DNA from 4 places in the Faecalimonas nexilis genome. Region 3 is predicted to be linked to each of the others. Evidence: predicted binding sites of a transcription regulator. Region 3 holds the regulator's gene; each other region holds the start of a gene.

Region 1 (3,629 bases), 300 kb from region 3:
AATACTAAGAGGTAGAACAGAGGGAGCCAAATGGAAAAGAAGAAAGTAGTTGTCGGGATGTCGGGCGGTGTAGACTCATCGGTTGCGGCGTATCTTTTAAAAGAAGAAGGATATGATGTGATTGGTGTGACGATGCAGATTTGGCAGGATGAAGACAGAGCCATACAGGAAGAAAATGGAGGATGCTGTGGCTTGACAGCGGTAGATGATGCCAGAAGAGTTGCGAGTGATCTGGGGATTCCTTATTATGTTATGAATTTTAAGAAGGAGTTCAAAGAAAATGTAATTGACTATTTTGTTGATGAATATTTAAATGGAAGGACACCAAATCCATGTATTGCATGTAACCGCTATGTGAAGTGGGAGTCGCTCCTGAAAAGAAGTATGGATATCGGAGCAGATTATATTGCAACAGGTCATTACGCCAGAATTGAAAAACTTCCCAATGGAAGATATAGCCTGAGACGTTCAGCCACACTTGCAAAGGATCAGACATATGCGCTTTACAATCTGACACAGGAGCAGTTGAAGAGAACACTGATGCCGGTCGGCGCTTATGCGAAAGAGGAAGTACGGGAAATTGCAGAAAAAATTGGGCTTCGAGTGGCGAACAAACCAGACAGTCAGGATATTTGTTTTGTGCCCGACGGAAATTATGCGGAATTTATCGAGGAGACAATTGAGAAAAAGATTCCGGAAGGAAATTTTGTGTTGTCGGATGGAACTGTTGTCGGAAGACATAAAGGAATTACCCATTACACAGTTGGACAGAGGAAGGGACTTGGTCTGTCGCTTGGACATCCTGTTTTTGTCTTGGAGATCCGCCCGGAGACGAATGAAGTTGTGATTGGCAGCAATGAGGAATCACTTACGTATACATTGCGGGCAAATCAATTGAATTTTATGTCCATTGAAGATCTGAAAGAGGGAGAGAAAATCCGTGTATTTGCCAAAATACGCTATAATCACAAAGGTGCTTGGTGCGAAGTGGAACGTATTGGAGAGGATGAGGTACGTTGTACATTTGAAGAACAGCAAAGGGCTGTGACACCGGGGCAGGCTGTTGTTTTTTACGATGGAGATTATGTTCTTGGCGGGGGTACGATTATAGGAGAATAGAATATGATAAAAGCAGATTTTCATATGCACACATCGTTTTCGTCTGATTCGGAGACGATGCCGGAAAAAATGGTTGAAGAGGCAATAAGAATGGGACTTAAGACAATCTGTTTTACGGATCATCAGGATTTTGACTTTCCGGGAGAAGAAACTCTCTTCTTATTTGATACTGATACCTATTTTCGGAAAATGAAAAAACTACGGGAAATGTATCAGGACAAGATTGATATTCGAATTGGTGTGGAGATTGGACTTCAACCGCATTTGGGGAATGCATATAAAGAGTATGTTTCGTCGTATCCGTTTGACTTTGTGATTGGATCTGTACACGTTGTGAATCGGATGGATCCGTATTACGGAGAGTTTTTTGAAGATAAGACAGATGCAGAAGCTTACCGTCAGGCATTTTTGGAGACACTGACGGACATTCGGGCAATTAAAGATTTTGATGTACTGGGACACATTGACTATATTGTCCGATGCGGAAAAGAAAAATATTATTCTTATACAAAATTTTCGGATGAAATTGACGAAATTTTAAAATATTTGATCGCACATGGAAAAGGGATTGAACTCAATACAGCAGGGTTTAAATATGGATTGGGCTTTTGTCATCCGCATCCTGACATTTTAAAAAGATACTGTGAGCTTGGAGGAGAGATCATCACAATCGGGGCAGATGGACATAAGCCTGAACATATTGCATATGATTTTGAAAAGGTGGCTCCGATCCTGAGAGAATGTGGATTCAAATATTATACAGAATTTAAAGAAAGAAAGCCAGTTTTTAAGCAACTTCCATAAAATTCAAAAATAGACTTGAATTTTTGTACTATCTTTAGTACAATCTTAAATAGGTTGATGATTCTTTAACATAGTAAAGAATATCACTATAGACGCTGTGAAACAGTAATTAATAATTAATTAAACTTTAGGAGGAATTAATCATGGCAGTAAAAGTAGCGATTAATGGATTTGGACGTATTGGACGTCTTGCATTCAGACAAATGTTCGGAGCAGAAGGATATGAAGTAGTTGCAATCAACGACTTAACATCTCCAAAAATGTTAGCTCACTTATTAAAATACGATTCATCTCAGGGAAAATACGCTTTAGCTGATAAAGTAACAGCAGGTGAAGATTCTATCACAGTAGATGGAAAAGAAATCAAAATTTATGCAAAAGCAAACGCTGAAGAACTTCCATGGGGAGAAATCGGTGTTGACGTTGTATTAGAATGTACAGGATTCTATACATCAAAAGCAAAAGCAGAAGCTCATATCAAAGCAGGTGCAAGAAAAGTTGTTATCTCAGCTCCAGCAGGAAATGACCTTCCAACAATCGTTTACAATGTAAACCATGACACATTAAAACCAGAAGATACAGTAATTTCAGCAGCTTCTTGTACAACAAACTGCTTAGCACCAATGGCTGATGCATTGAACAAATTAGCTACAATCAAATCTGGTATCATGTGCACAATTCATGCTTACACAGGTGATCAGATGACACTTGATGGACCACAGAGAAAAGGTGATTTAAGAAGATCTCGTGCAGCAGCTGTTAATATCGTACCTAACAGCACAGGTGCAGCAAAAGCAATCGGTTTAGTTATTCCAGAATTAAACGGAAAATTAATCGGATCTGCTCAGCGTGTTCCAACACCAACAGGATCTACAACAATCTTAACAGCAGTTGTTGAAGGAAACGTAACAGTTGATGAAATCAATGCAGCTATGAAAGCAGCAGCTAACGAATCTTACGGATACAACGAAGATGAAATCGTTTCAAGCGATATCGTTGGTATGAGATATGGTTCTTTATTCGATGCTACACAGACAATGGCTCTTCCATTAGACAATGGTACAACAGAAGTACAGGTTGTTTCTTGGTATGACAATGAAAATTCTTACACAAGCCAGATGGTAAGAACAATCAAATACTTCTCTGAATTAGCATAATCTTATTCTATTCAGAATTATTTAAGATCCAAAAAAGGGGTCCGGTCTTATTGGGGACCGGGCTCTTTTTTTAGAAATAATGGTACATATATGTATAGTTATTTCAATGATAAAATCATATTTTTAAGGAGGCAATACTATGCTTAACAAAAAATCAGTAGATGATATCAATGTAAAAGGGAAAAGAGTTCTTGTAAGATGTGACTTTAATGTGCCATTGATTGATGGAAAAATCACAGATGAGAACCGTCTTGTAGCTGCTCTTCCTACAATTAAAAAATTAATTGCAGACGGTGGAAAGGTTATTCTTTGTTCACATCTTGGAAAACCAAAGGGAGAGCCAAAACCAGAATTATCATTGGCGCCAGTTGCAGTGAGATTATCTGAGTTATTGGGACAAGAAGTAAAATTTGCAGCAGATGCAACTGTTGTTGGTGAGAATGCGAAAGCCGCAGTTGCAGCAATGAATGATGGAGATGTTATCCTTCTTGAAAATACTCGTTACAGAGCAGAAGAAACAAAAAATGGAGAAGAATTCAGCAAAGAGTT
Region 2 (3,629 bases), 1.1 Mb from region 3:
CAAATATACTTAAAACAAAGTGAACTTGCCTCATGATAACCGTCAGCGATAATACTAAAGCCACCATATAATGTGTGTCCAATTACAAATTTTACATTCCTTGCAAGATTCTCGCACGCTGTATGGTAAAGCAGTTCCATGTCCGTATCCGGCGGAAGCATATTGTCCTTTAATATTTCATATGTATCTTTGTCTCTTTCAATTACAAATATCACCATCAAATCCCCTGCAAAAGAGACTATCGGAGTATCTTTATCAGAAATATACTTTCCATTCAGTGCCTTATGATCTACAAGAGATTCTTTCACCCACGGATAAATCTTATCCTTGATATTCTCATAAAGATAATGCTCCTCTTCGTATTTCATCATATTCTACTGCCCTCTTTTCTTCTGCTATTTGATTCTATTCTAACAAAATTTGATTAATAACGCAATTTATAGTATAATATTTTAATAACTATTTATTCAGGAAAGGAATTACTTATGAAAAACAAAAAGTTAAAAATGCTGATACGTACCTGTTCCATTTTAACTTCCATCGCAGTGTTCACAGTTTTTGCTACTTCTTCATATGCTGAAGATTCTGTTGAATCACTTGAGGGCACAACATCAAACTTACAGAATGAATTATCCGATTTAAATAGTGAACTCGACGCCTTGAGTGGAGAACTGGATACCATTATGAAAAAGATGGATACCACCACAGCAGAAATTGAGCAAGTGAAAGCGGATCTTGCTGTTGCAAAAGGCGAGGAAGCAGCTCAGTATCAATCTATGAAACTGAGAATCAAACATATATATGAGAGTGGCAATACCTCTTATTTAGAGATGCTGTTTTCTTCTGCGAGCATGAGTGAATTTTTAAATAAAGCTGAATTTATCAGCGCTGTAAGCGAGTACGACCGCAATCGTCTGAAAGAACTGGTCGACGCACAGAATGCCGTTGCCGAAAAAGAAAAACAGCTTCAAACTGAGCAATCTCAACTGACGAAACTTCAGGATGAGCTCAATCAAAAGCAAGCGGATCTTACCGCAAAAATCTCTTCCACATCAGGCGAATTAGAGCAATATTCTGCAAAACTCGCCGAGGCAAAAGAGCGTGCAAAAGCAGCACAGGAGGCTCTCGACAAAGAAGTGACACCGGTTGAACCGGAGACACCGTCTGTTACTCCTCCTTCTGATAACGATAACTCTGATTCTTCTCAGAATCAGACTCCCGATGTCAGCGCCAGTGAATTAGAGATTTTTGCCGCATTGATTGAATGTGAGGCTGGAAGTACTGACTATGACGGAATGCTTGCCGTAGCCTCCGTTGTCATGAACAGAGTCAACCATAGATATTATCCGGATACCATTACCGGAGTAATTTATCAAAGTGGACAATTTTCTCCGGTTGCTTCCGGAAAGCTTGATAAAGTTTTAAAAAGAGGAATCAAATCTTCCTGTCTGGAAGTTGCAAAAGATGCAATTGCCGGAAAAAACAACGTAGGTGACTGTCTCAATTTCCGGGCGGCAAGTTCCGGACATAGCGGAATTGTAATTGGCGGAAATGTATTCTTCTAATGCAAATACTATTCATCACAGAAACGGAGGTATCTTAACATGGGATTCTTAGTTTGTGTCATTGCGGTAAGCATCATCGCCGCAATTGTTGCAGCTGTCGTCGCTGCTTCCACCGGTGCCTTAATCGGTGCGCAAGAAATAGACGACGAAGAATAAAAATGACTGCGGTTTTAAAGAAACCGCAGTCATTTTTATATATTCTTATTGATAATCAAATACATCAATCCATTTCATCAAGAAATCTTTTTCCATCTCATTATTCTTTGTCAGCTGTGCTGCCGCCACGATCGGAAGCCACTGTTCTACATACTGTCTTGCCGTATCACTCTTCTTGCAGAACAATTTCAAGTATAAATCAGCTGTCTCCTGATTGTCCAGCGCAAACAGCAGATAGGTCTTCGCTGCATCTGCACTTGCATTTCCCTGTGTCGCATGTGCCCAGTCAACGATTGTCATCTTTCCATTCTTTCCAACAATAACGTTACTTGGATTGAAATCTCCGTGACATACTTTATCATGTTTTGGCATGCTCTCCAAACGTGTCAGAAGCTCATACCTTGCTGTCGCATCCAAATCTTTCAAACTATTAATCTGTCTTGCCAATTTGTCTTTCAGTTTATTCAATCTAGGTGCTCTCTTGCTATGCATCTGCAATTGAAGATCTACAAAGTCTTCCATATACTTCTCTATATTGGCTGGATCTGTCTTCATCATCTCTCCAAGTGTCTTTCCGTCTTTGTATTCAATAACAACCGCCCATTTTCCATCAATCTCTGTTACACTTTTCACCTTAGGAATGTCAAGACCGGCTTCTTCTACTCTTGCCGTATTCAACGCTTCGTTAAACACATCTGCTTTTGAATGCGTTTTCTCAAATACTTTTACAATACCTTCGTCACATTTGTACACTTCTTTATATGCACGTTTCACGATTAAGTTGCTTTGTTCTAATTTCATATGTCCTTACCTCCTATAAGTATTACACCTTTTCTTATTTGATAAGTTTATTATACACCTTATTTGCAATTTTGCAATAGATTTTTGAGTATTTTTTAACAAAGTTTTTCACTATATTTTTATTGTCTTTTTCTTAACAAACTTCAAAAAGGGACAGGGGTAATGTCAATTGGGGACGTAGTAAAATTCAATTTTACTACGTCCCCAATTTAATAATTATTTTCCGTAATATACTTTTAAGTACATTTCTTTGATTTCTTTCATCAGTGGATATCTTGGGTTAGCACCTGTACACTGATCATCAAATGCCTGTTCAACCATATCATCTAATGTATCTAAGAAGTATTTCTCATCTACACCATAATCTTTGATTGTTTTCTTAATTCCTACTCTATCTTTTAATTCTTCGATTTTTACTAAGAATTTTTCAAATGTATCTTTGTCATCTTTTCCAACAACACCGCAGAATCTAGCACATTCAGCATATCTTTCTAATGCGTGTGGATACTGATATTGTGAGAATGTTCCCATCTTAGTAGGTACATCTGTTGCATTGAATTTCATAATTTCTGTGATTAACAATGCGTTGGCAACACCATGTGGTAAGTGATGGAATGCACCTAATTTATGTGCCATTGAGTGGCATACTCCAAGGAATGCATTTGCGAATGCCATACCAGCCATGCAAGAAGCATCTGCCATTTTTTCTCTTGCTTTTGGATCATTTGATCCGTTTTCATAAGCTGATGGAAGGTATTCAAAAATGTTCTTCATTGCTTTTAATGCAAGACCATCTGTATAATCTGTTGCCATGATTGATGCATATGCCTCTAAAGCATGTGTTAAAGCATCGATACCAGAAGCACTTGTCAGTCCTTTTGGCTGGCTCATCATATTGTCAGCGTCGATGATCGCCATCTTAGGAAGTAATTCATAATCTGCTAACGGATATTTTACTCCTGTTTTTTCATCTGTGATAACTGCGAATGGTGTTACCTCAGAACCTGTTCCTGAAGATGTAGGGATTGCTACAAAGTAAGCTTTCTCTCCCATCTTAGGGAATGTATATACTCTCTTACGGATATCCATGAAACGCATTGCCATATC
Region 3 (3,629 bases):
GTAAATATTCATTCGAATCTCATGCTTTAACATCTCCATGTACTGATCTGGGAACACACATCCAAGCACCAGAATCGGTTTTTGAATCCCTTCTGTGCGAAGCACAACTGCCTCGTCTAAAGTCGCTACCGCAAAGCCCCATATGTAGTTCCAACGCTCCATCATCTCCGCAATCTGAACGGCTCCATGCCCATATCCATCCGCTTTTATGACCGCCATTACTTTCGTCTCAGGTCTGATGTTTTGTTTCATCTGTTCCATATTATATGCAATTGCATCCAAATCAATCTTTGCATATACTCTGCTATAAGTCTTCATCTGTTCTGTCGCCTCTCTTATATATTCTTTAATACACTGCTGATTTCCGCAACCAAATCACTTGCCAGTACACTGTATGCTCCCTTTTTGTCCCGGGCCATATCACCTGCAAGACCATGGAGGAACACCCCAAGACATGCAGATGTATACGGTTCACACTGTTGTGCCAAAATCCCCACAATAACTCCCGCAAGCACATCTCCGGAGCCTGCCTTTGCCATCGCCGCATTCCCGGACAAATTCAAATATGTATTTTGATGCTCTTTCGCAACAAGCGTTCTCGCATCTTTTAGCACGCAGACAACCTTATATCGTTCCACAAACGCATGCAGCTTTTCCATTCGCTGTTCTATCAGTTCTTTTACACTGCACTGCAGCATTCTGGACATCTCTTTCATATGTGGTGTCAAAACAATCAGAGCATTCGTTTCTTCAATCCATTCCATATGTTTTGACAGGATATTGATACCATCTGCATCCACCACACAAGGAACCAGCGCACGTTTCAACGTATATTGCATCACTCGTTCTGCTGTGTCACTTTTCCCAAGTCCGCATCCAATTCCAATCAAATCTGCCCATTGAATCAATTTTTCTAATTGCTCAGAATCAAACGTGTCATATGTTGTAATAATCACTTCCGGTAAAAGCTGTTGTAATATCACACGGTTTTCTTCGTGTGTATAAATCTGCACAAGTCCTGCCCCCACTGCATAAGCGGCTTTTGCACTTAAATAAGCAGCTCCTGACATCCCTTTGCTGCCTGCAATCATCAACACTTTTCCATAGCTTCCCTTATGTGAATTTTTCTTCCTTTTTGGAAATCCCAGAAATAGGTCTTGTTTTTCATAGCCAAATGTAACTGTTCCTTCTGAGAATGTTTCCGAGGAAATGCCGATGTCACCTGTGAGAATCTTTCCTGCACACACATTTCCCTCCTGTAAAAACAGACCTCTCTTTGGAAAGGCAATTGCAACTGTCAGATCTGCACAAAAAGCAATCCCCATCCGGGCTCCGGTCGTATCATGAATTCCCGATGGCAGATCAACCGCCACCTTCTTGCCGGCCATCTGATTGACAGAACAAAGAACCTCCCTGTAATGGCCTGTAACTTCACGTTTCAATCCGGTTCCAAAGAGTGCATCTATAATTACACTATATTCCTCTGTACCCAGATTGGTTATCACCGGAATTTCATAATGTGCTGCAATTTTTGCCTGCTGTGCATTTTCCTCGCTTCGTTTTTGAGAATTCCCGGCAAAAAAAATAGTCACATCATGCCCCTTTAAGTGTAACAGGCGGGCAATTGCATATCCATCTCCACCATTGTTGCCGCTCCCACAGATTACAAGCACCTTGCGAAAATCCAGTTGTTCTTCTTCCATGCATCTTACCACTTCCAGTGCCGCACGTTCCATCAAAACCATAGACGGAACTCCGATTTCTTCAATTGTATACAGATCCGCTCTTCGCATCTGTTCGCCGGTTGGCAAATATATCATTTTTGTTCACCTTCTATTCTTGAAAAAAACGTGTAAAGGAAACCTGCCTGCTGCATGCCTCCACTACACGTCTCTTTTATCTTATTTCCCGCAAAAGCAGGAAATTATTCTTCCGTCGTATGCTCCACATGATAACGATTGACATTATAAGAAAGTCTCATCAAACTTTCTGAAAGATGTACATTCTCAACAATCACATCCTCCGGAAGTTCTAAATCTGTATGCGCAAAGTTCCAAATAGCTTTGATACCGCTTTCCACAAGCATGTCTGCAACTTCAATTGCTTTTGTCTTTGGAATAGTGAGCACTGCAATCTCGATATTATTTTCTTTGATAAAGTCGCTTAACTCATCCATCATCCGGATCTCAATACCTCGAATTGTAACGCCCTCAAGTCTTGGGTTCACATCAAAAATTCCTTTTAAGACAAATCCGCTTCGCTCAAAAGCAGCATAATTGGCAAGTGCCTGTCCTAAATTACCTGCTCCGAGTATAATCATATTATGATTGACATCCAGACCTAAAATCTTTCCAATCTCTGTATATAAATACTTTACATTATATCCATAACCTTGTTGTCCAAAGCCACCAAAATTATTCAAATCCTGTCTGATCTGGGAAGCTGTTACATTCATCCTTTTACTTAATTCATTAGAAGAAATACGCTCCACACTATTTTCCAATAACTCACCTAAGTAACGATAATAGCGGGGTAATCTTCTGATAACTGCCTGGGAGATTTGTCTTTCTTCCATTTTTTCTTCACCTTCCTCTGTTTTCCTGTCCATTCTAAGAATCATTATATAGAATCACCGCATCAAAGTCAAACTTTTAGTTGTATTTTCTTACATTTTAGTTATAATAAAATTATTGTACCAAAAAGGGAGGGGTTATATATATGATTCTCGCATGTCATAATATTTCAAAAGCATTTGGAGAACAAGTGATTGTCAAATCTGGTTCTTTTCATATAGAAGATCGCGAAAAAACGGCACTGATCGGACCAAATGGTGCCGGAAAGTCTACTATTTTAAAAATGATCATGAAAGAACTCGATACAGACAGTGGCGATATTATCCTGACAAAAGGAAAGACAATCGGTTATCTGTCACAGCATCAGGAGCTTTCAAGCGGAAACACAATTCTGGAAGAGTTAAAGACTGCCAAAGCAGATATCATTGAGATGGAAAAACAGATTCGCACGATTGAGATGGAATTGAAACATCTTCACGGCGAAGATTTAGAAAACCGGCTTCAGACATACCACCGACTGACAGAGCGTTTTGAACACGCCAACGGATACGCCTATCAGAGTGAATTGGTCGGTGTCTTAAAAGGACTTGGCTTTCGTGAAGATGAATTTTTAAAAGAGGTGGACACGCTCTCAGGAGGGCAAAAGACCCGTGTGTCTCTCGGAAAGCTGCTTCTTACCAAACCAGATATTTTATTGCTCGATGAGCCGACAAACCATTTGGATATGAACTCCATCTCATGGCTCGAGACCTATTTGCTCAACTATGACGGTGCTGTCTTAATCGTATCCCATGACCGTTATTTTCTGAACCGTGTTGTCACAAAAGTGGTAGAGATTGAATATGGCAGCATTATGACTTACATGGGGAACTATTCAGACTATGCACAAAAGAAAAAGATGATTCGTGAAGCAAAATTAAAAGAATACTTAAATCAACAGCAGGAAATCAAGCATCAGGAAGCAGTAATCGAAAAACTTCGCTCTTTCAATCGAGAAAAATCAATCCGTCGTGCAGAAAGTCGTGAAAAGATGCTTGAAAAAATGGACGTCATTGA
Region 4 (3,629 bases), 1.2 Mb from region 3:
GGGGTCTATTACTCCGGCTAATTCTTCATATTTAGAATCAAATAGATTAGACAAAGAACTTAAAAGAGCATCTTTTCCTTTGAAATAGTGATAGAAAGTTCCCTTTGAAGTCTTGGATGCAGCAATGATGTCATCTACAGTAGTGGCATCGTATCCGTTTTTGTAAAATAGATTCCATGCGGCTTTGACGATGCGGCTTTTTGTAGATTGGCGTTTTCTTGGCATGTAATTTCACTTCCTTCTTAAAAATTAATATTGTTTCAAAATGACAAAATAAAAGCGGATTGAGATAATCCGCTTTTATCATTCTTATAAATTATAACAGAATTATTTTGTGCTGTCTAGACTAGCCTACCTGAAAACCATATTTCAATGGGTCTGTTCCGTCAATGAGATATGTTCCAACACCTGTCAAGTAGCAGCTTCCTGTAATCATTGGGATGACAGCATCAAAATCTGCAACTTTTGTAGTCTCTTTGATCACACCTTTGAAAGTTGTTCCGATAAAGCTTTCGTAGATAAATTCTTCGCCTACTTTGATCTCTCCCCAGTGATGAAGTGTAGCAAGTTTTGCACTTGTACCTGTTCCGCATGGAGAACGGTCAGCCATAGCATCTCCGAATACAACAACGTTTCTCATAGTTGCTTTGTCAGGATTTGGAGTTGGTCCGTAGAATTCTACAAGATCAACTGTATCAATGTCAAGCAATGGATGTTTTACCGGAATCTCTTTGTTAATGATTTCCATCATCTTCATTCCTAATTTGGTGTACTCAGGAACTGTCTTTGGATTGATCTCTCCGATGTTTAATTTTGTTGTGTCGACTAATGCAAAGAAGCTTCCACCGAAAGAAATTGTAAATGGAATTTCCTGTCCGTCAACTGTAACAGAAAGGTTTTCTTTGTAAACAAATGCAGGAACGTTTGTTAATGTGACATTTTCTACCTTACCGTCTTTTACGATTGCTGTTGTGCGGATAAGTCCTGCAGGAGCATCCAATACAACAGAGTTCTCTCCTTCGTGAGATTCTACTAAACCAGCTTCGATGGCTACAGTGACAGCACCGATTGTACAGTGTCCGCACATGTTTAAGTATCCGCCTGTATCCATGAACATTACACCGAAGTCTGCTTCTTTGTTCACTGGCTCGCAAAGGAAAGCACCGAACATATCATGATGTCCTCTTGGCTCGAACATCAATGCTGTACGAACGTGATCGTAGTTGTGTTCCATCCATTTTTTCTTTTCGATCATTGTGTTTCCTTCAGGTTCCGGGAAGCCGCCGATTACGACTCTACAAAATTCTCCCACAGTATGAGCGTCTACTACTTGAAGTTGTGCTTCAAAACGATCAAAATTTACGTTGGCTTGTAATTTCATAATATACAACCTTCTTTCTTTTTATTTTTGTTTAATGCTTGCTCTGAATACACATACTAGTCATATCTCTAATTGGTCTCCGATTGAGCAGTCTGTGACTGTGCTTACATTCAATTATAGAAAATAACTATAAATTGTCATCTGGCAAAGAGTGCCTGATCGGATTTTTTGAATCATAACATCTCTAAAACAAGGTAAGAAATGATAAAAAACTAACGATTAGACTATATTCTAGTATATAGTTCAGTTTATATACACTATTATGTCCCAAAAGGCTTGAAAAGTCAATGAAATTTTGCTAAAATAAATTTAATAAAAAATGTCTAAAAAGTGTTGAAAACTGCGGAAAATTGTGATAAAGTTAGTGAGCAACGAAATATGATATGGGGGTAGTTGGGTGACTGGTGTGCCTCCTGGTCTTCAAAACCAGTGTGGGGCGTTAAGAGCGTCCCGGGTGGGTTCGATTCCCACATGCCTCCGCCAAAAAAGTGTTAAAAAAAAGACCAACAGAAAAAGAGGTCTGATATATAGAAAAAACCTATAACAATAAATAAGTGAGCAGAGGGTACTCGGCTTTTACTTATATAAAAATAAAATATAAAGGAGAAGATTGTCATGGGAAATTTACAGATTCTACTAAGACAACATGTAGGTGCACCTTGTGAAGCGATTGTAAAAGCCGGCGACAGAGTGGAAAAAGGAACTCTGATTGCAACACCAACAGGGCTTGGCGCTAATATTTTTTCCAGTGCATACGGTGAAGTTGTTGAAGTGACGGAAGACAGAATCATTATTAAACCGGACGAGGAACAGAAAGATGAATTCGTACCAATTGAAGAAGGAAGCAAGCTTGATATGGTGAAAGCTGCCGGAGTAGTTGGTATGGGTGGTGCCGGATTCCCAACAGGAGTAAAACTTGGCACAGACCTTGAAGGTGGATATATTTTGATTAATGCAGCAGAGTGTGAACCGGGACTTCGTCACAACATTCAGCAGATTGAAGAAGAATGTGACAAAGTAATCCGCGGTGTGAAATACAGTATGGAGATTTCGAATGCTGCGAAAGCAATTTTTGCAATTAAAAAGAAAAATACAAAAGCAGTTCAGACATTGAAAGAAGCTTTGAAGGATGAACCTGCAATTTCTATTCATTTACTGCCGGACATTTATCCGATGGGCGAAGAAAGAGCAGTTGTAAGAGAGTGTCTTGGAATCGAACTTGATCCGACACAGCTTCCTTCAGCAGCAAAATCTATCGTTATCAATGTGGAAACACTCGCAAGAGTTGCAGAAGCAATTGATGAAAGAAAGCCTTGCTTCAGTAAGAATCTTACAGTAATCGGTAAGCTTAACGGTGGAAATCAGCCACATGTATTTATGGACGTTCCGGTAGGAACATCTGTGGAAGAGCTTATTGAAAGAGCCGGCGGTATTGATGGAGTATATGGTGAGATCATCATGGGCGGACCGTTTACAGGAAAAGCAACTACATTTGATGCGCCGATTACAAAGACAACAGGTGGAATTATCGTGACAATGGAATTCCCTGATCTTCACGGAGCAACAATCGGACTTCTTGTCTGTGCGTGCGGTGGAGACGAAGCGCGTATGCGTGATATCGCAGAAAAGATGAATGCAAAAGTTGTTTCTGTGGCAAGATGCAAACAGGCGGCAGAGATGAAGAACGGCGCTTTGAAATGTGAAAGACCGGGAAATTGTCCTGGACAAGTTAAAAACAGCATGCAGTTTAAGAAAGATAAATGTGAATATATAGTAATTGGTAACTGCTCTGACTGTTCCAATACAGTTATGGGATCTGCGCCGAAGATGGGCTTGAAAGTATTCCATCAGACAGATCACGTGATGAGAACAATTGGACATCCGCTTTACAGATACTTAAGAGTGTCTAAAAAAGTAGAACAAGATATTTAGATAACGGTATAACTATCACCAGCCGAATCACGTGGAAAACCCCCGATTTTCCAGAACTTAGATGAATCATCTTTGCGGAGACGGAAGAGTGATTGGGATATATACACTGGGGAAACCCGAGGACAAACAAAATAAGGAGGTAAGAAATTATGTCAATTACAGCCGAAACATGTAAAGAACATGCAAAGGATCCTGCAGTATTATGCTGTAGAGCAGAAGCAGGTATTACAATTGGCCCAGAAAACTTAGAAGATCCAACAATTTTTGATGATTTGGTGGATTCAGGGCTATTAAATTTAGATGGTTGCTTAACTAT

Evidence for each region. Region 3 encodes Rex, which represses fermentation and respiration genes when NADH is low (regulators of the CRP and FNR family bind a similar motif). Its sites were predicted from a motif close to ATTGTTAANTANTTAACAAT; they were not measured.
Region 1: a site for Rex is predicted at 1,977-1,996, ahead of gap (type I glyceraldehyde-3-phosphate dehydrogenase). Genes of this name have one in related genera too.
Region 2: a site for Rex is predicted at 2,644-2,663, ahead of AC6I5B_RS14735 (aminoglycoside phosphotransferase family protein). Genes of this name have one in related genera too.
Region 4: a site for Rex is predicted at 1,582-1,601, ahead of AC6I5B_RS15490 (proline racemase family protein). Genes of this name have one in related genera too.

The regions. Positions count from the first base shown of each region.
Region 1 is NZ_AP029189.1:1,565,814-1,569,442, forward strand. Features, by position in the region: gene nifU (Fe-S cluster assembly scaffold protein NifU) at 1-8, shown strand, start outside; gene mnmA (tRNA 2-thiouridine(34) synthase MnmA) at 31-1,119, shown strand; gene AC6I5B_RS07900 (histidinol-phosphatase HisJ family protein) at 1,123-1,923, shown strand; gene gap (type I glyceraldehyde-3-phosphate dehydrogenase) at 2,067-3,080, shown strand; gene AC6I5B_RS07910 (phosphoglycerate kinase) at 3,220-3,629, shown strand, end outside.
Region 2 is NZ_AP029189.1:2,933,562-2,937,190, forward strand. Features, by position in the region: gene AC6I5B_RS14725 (hypothetical protein) at 1-371, opposite strand, end outside; gene AC6I5B_RS14730 (cell wall hydrolase) at 486-1,565, shown strand; gene AC6I5B_RS14735 (aminoglycoside phosphotransferase family protein) at 1,767-2,522, opposite strand; gene adhE (bifunctional acetaldehyde-CoA/alcohol dehydrogenase) at 2,739-3,629, opposite strand, start outside.
Region 3 is NZ_AP029189.1:1,868,392-1,872,020, forward strand. Features, by position in the region: gene alr (alanine racemase) at 1-318, opposite strand, end outside; gene AC6I5B_RS09440 (NAD(P)H-hydrate dehydratase) at 336-1,820, opposite strand; gene AC6I5B_RS09445 (redox-sensing transcriptional repressor Rex) at 1,925-2,575, opposite strand; gene AC6I5B_RS09450 (ABC-F family ATP-binding cassette domain-containing protein) at 2,719-3,629, shown strand, end outside.
Region 4 is NZ_AP029189.1:3,099,983-3,103,611, reverse strand. Features, by position in the region: gene AC6I5B_RS15495 (TetR/AcrR family transcriptional regulator) at 1-225, opposite strand, end outside; gene AC6I5B_RS15490 (proline racemase family protein) at 347-1,381, opposite strand; tRNA gene AC6I5B_RS15485 (tRNA-Sec) at 1,767-1,864, shown strand; gene prdC (proline reductase-associated electron transfer protein PrdC) at 1,991-3,313, shown strand; gene prdA (D-proline reductase (dithiol) proprotein PrdA) at 3,463-3,629, shown strand, end outside.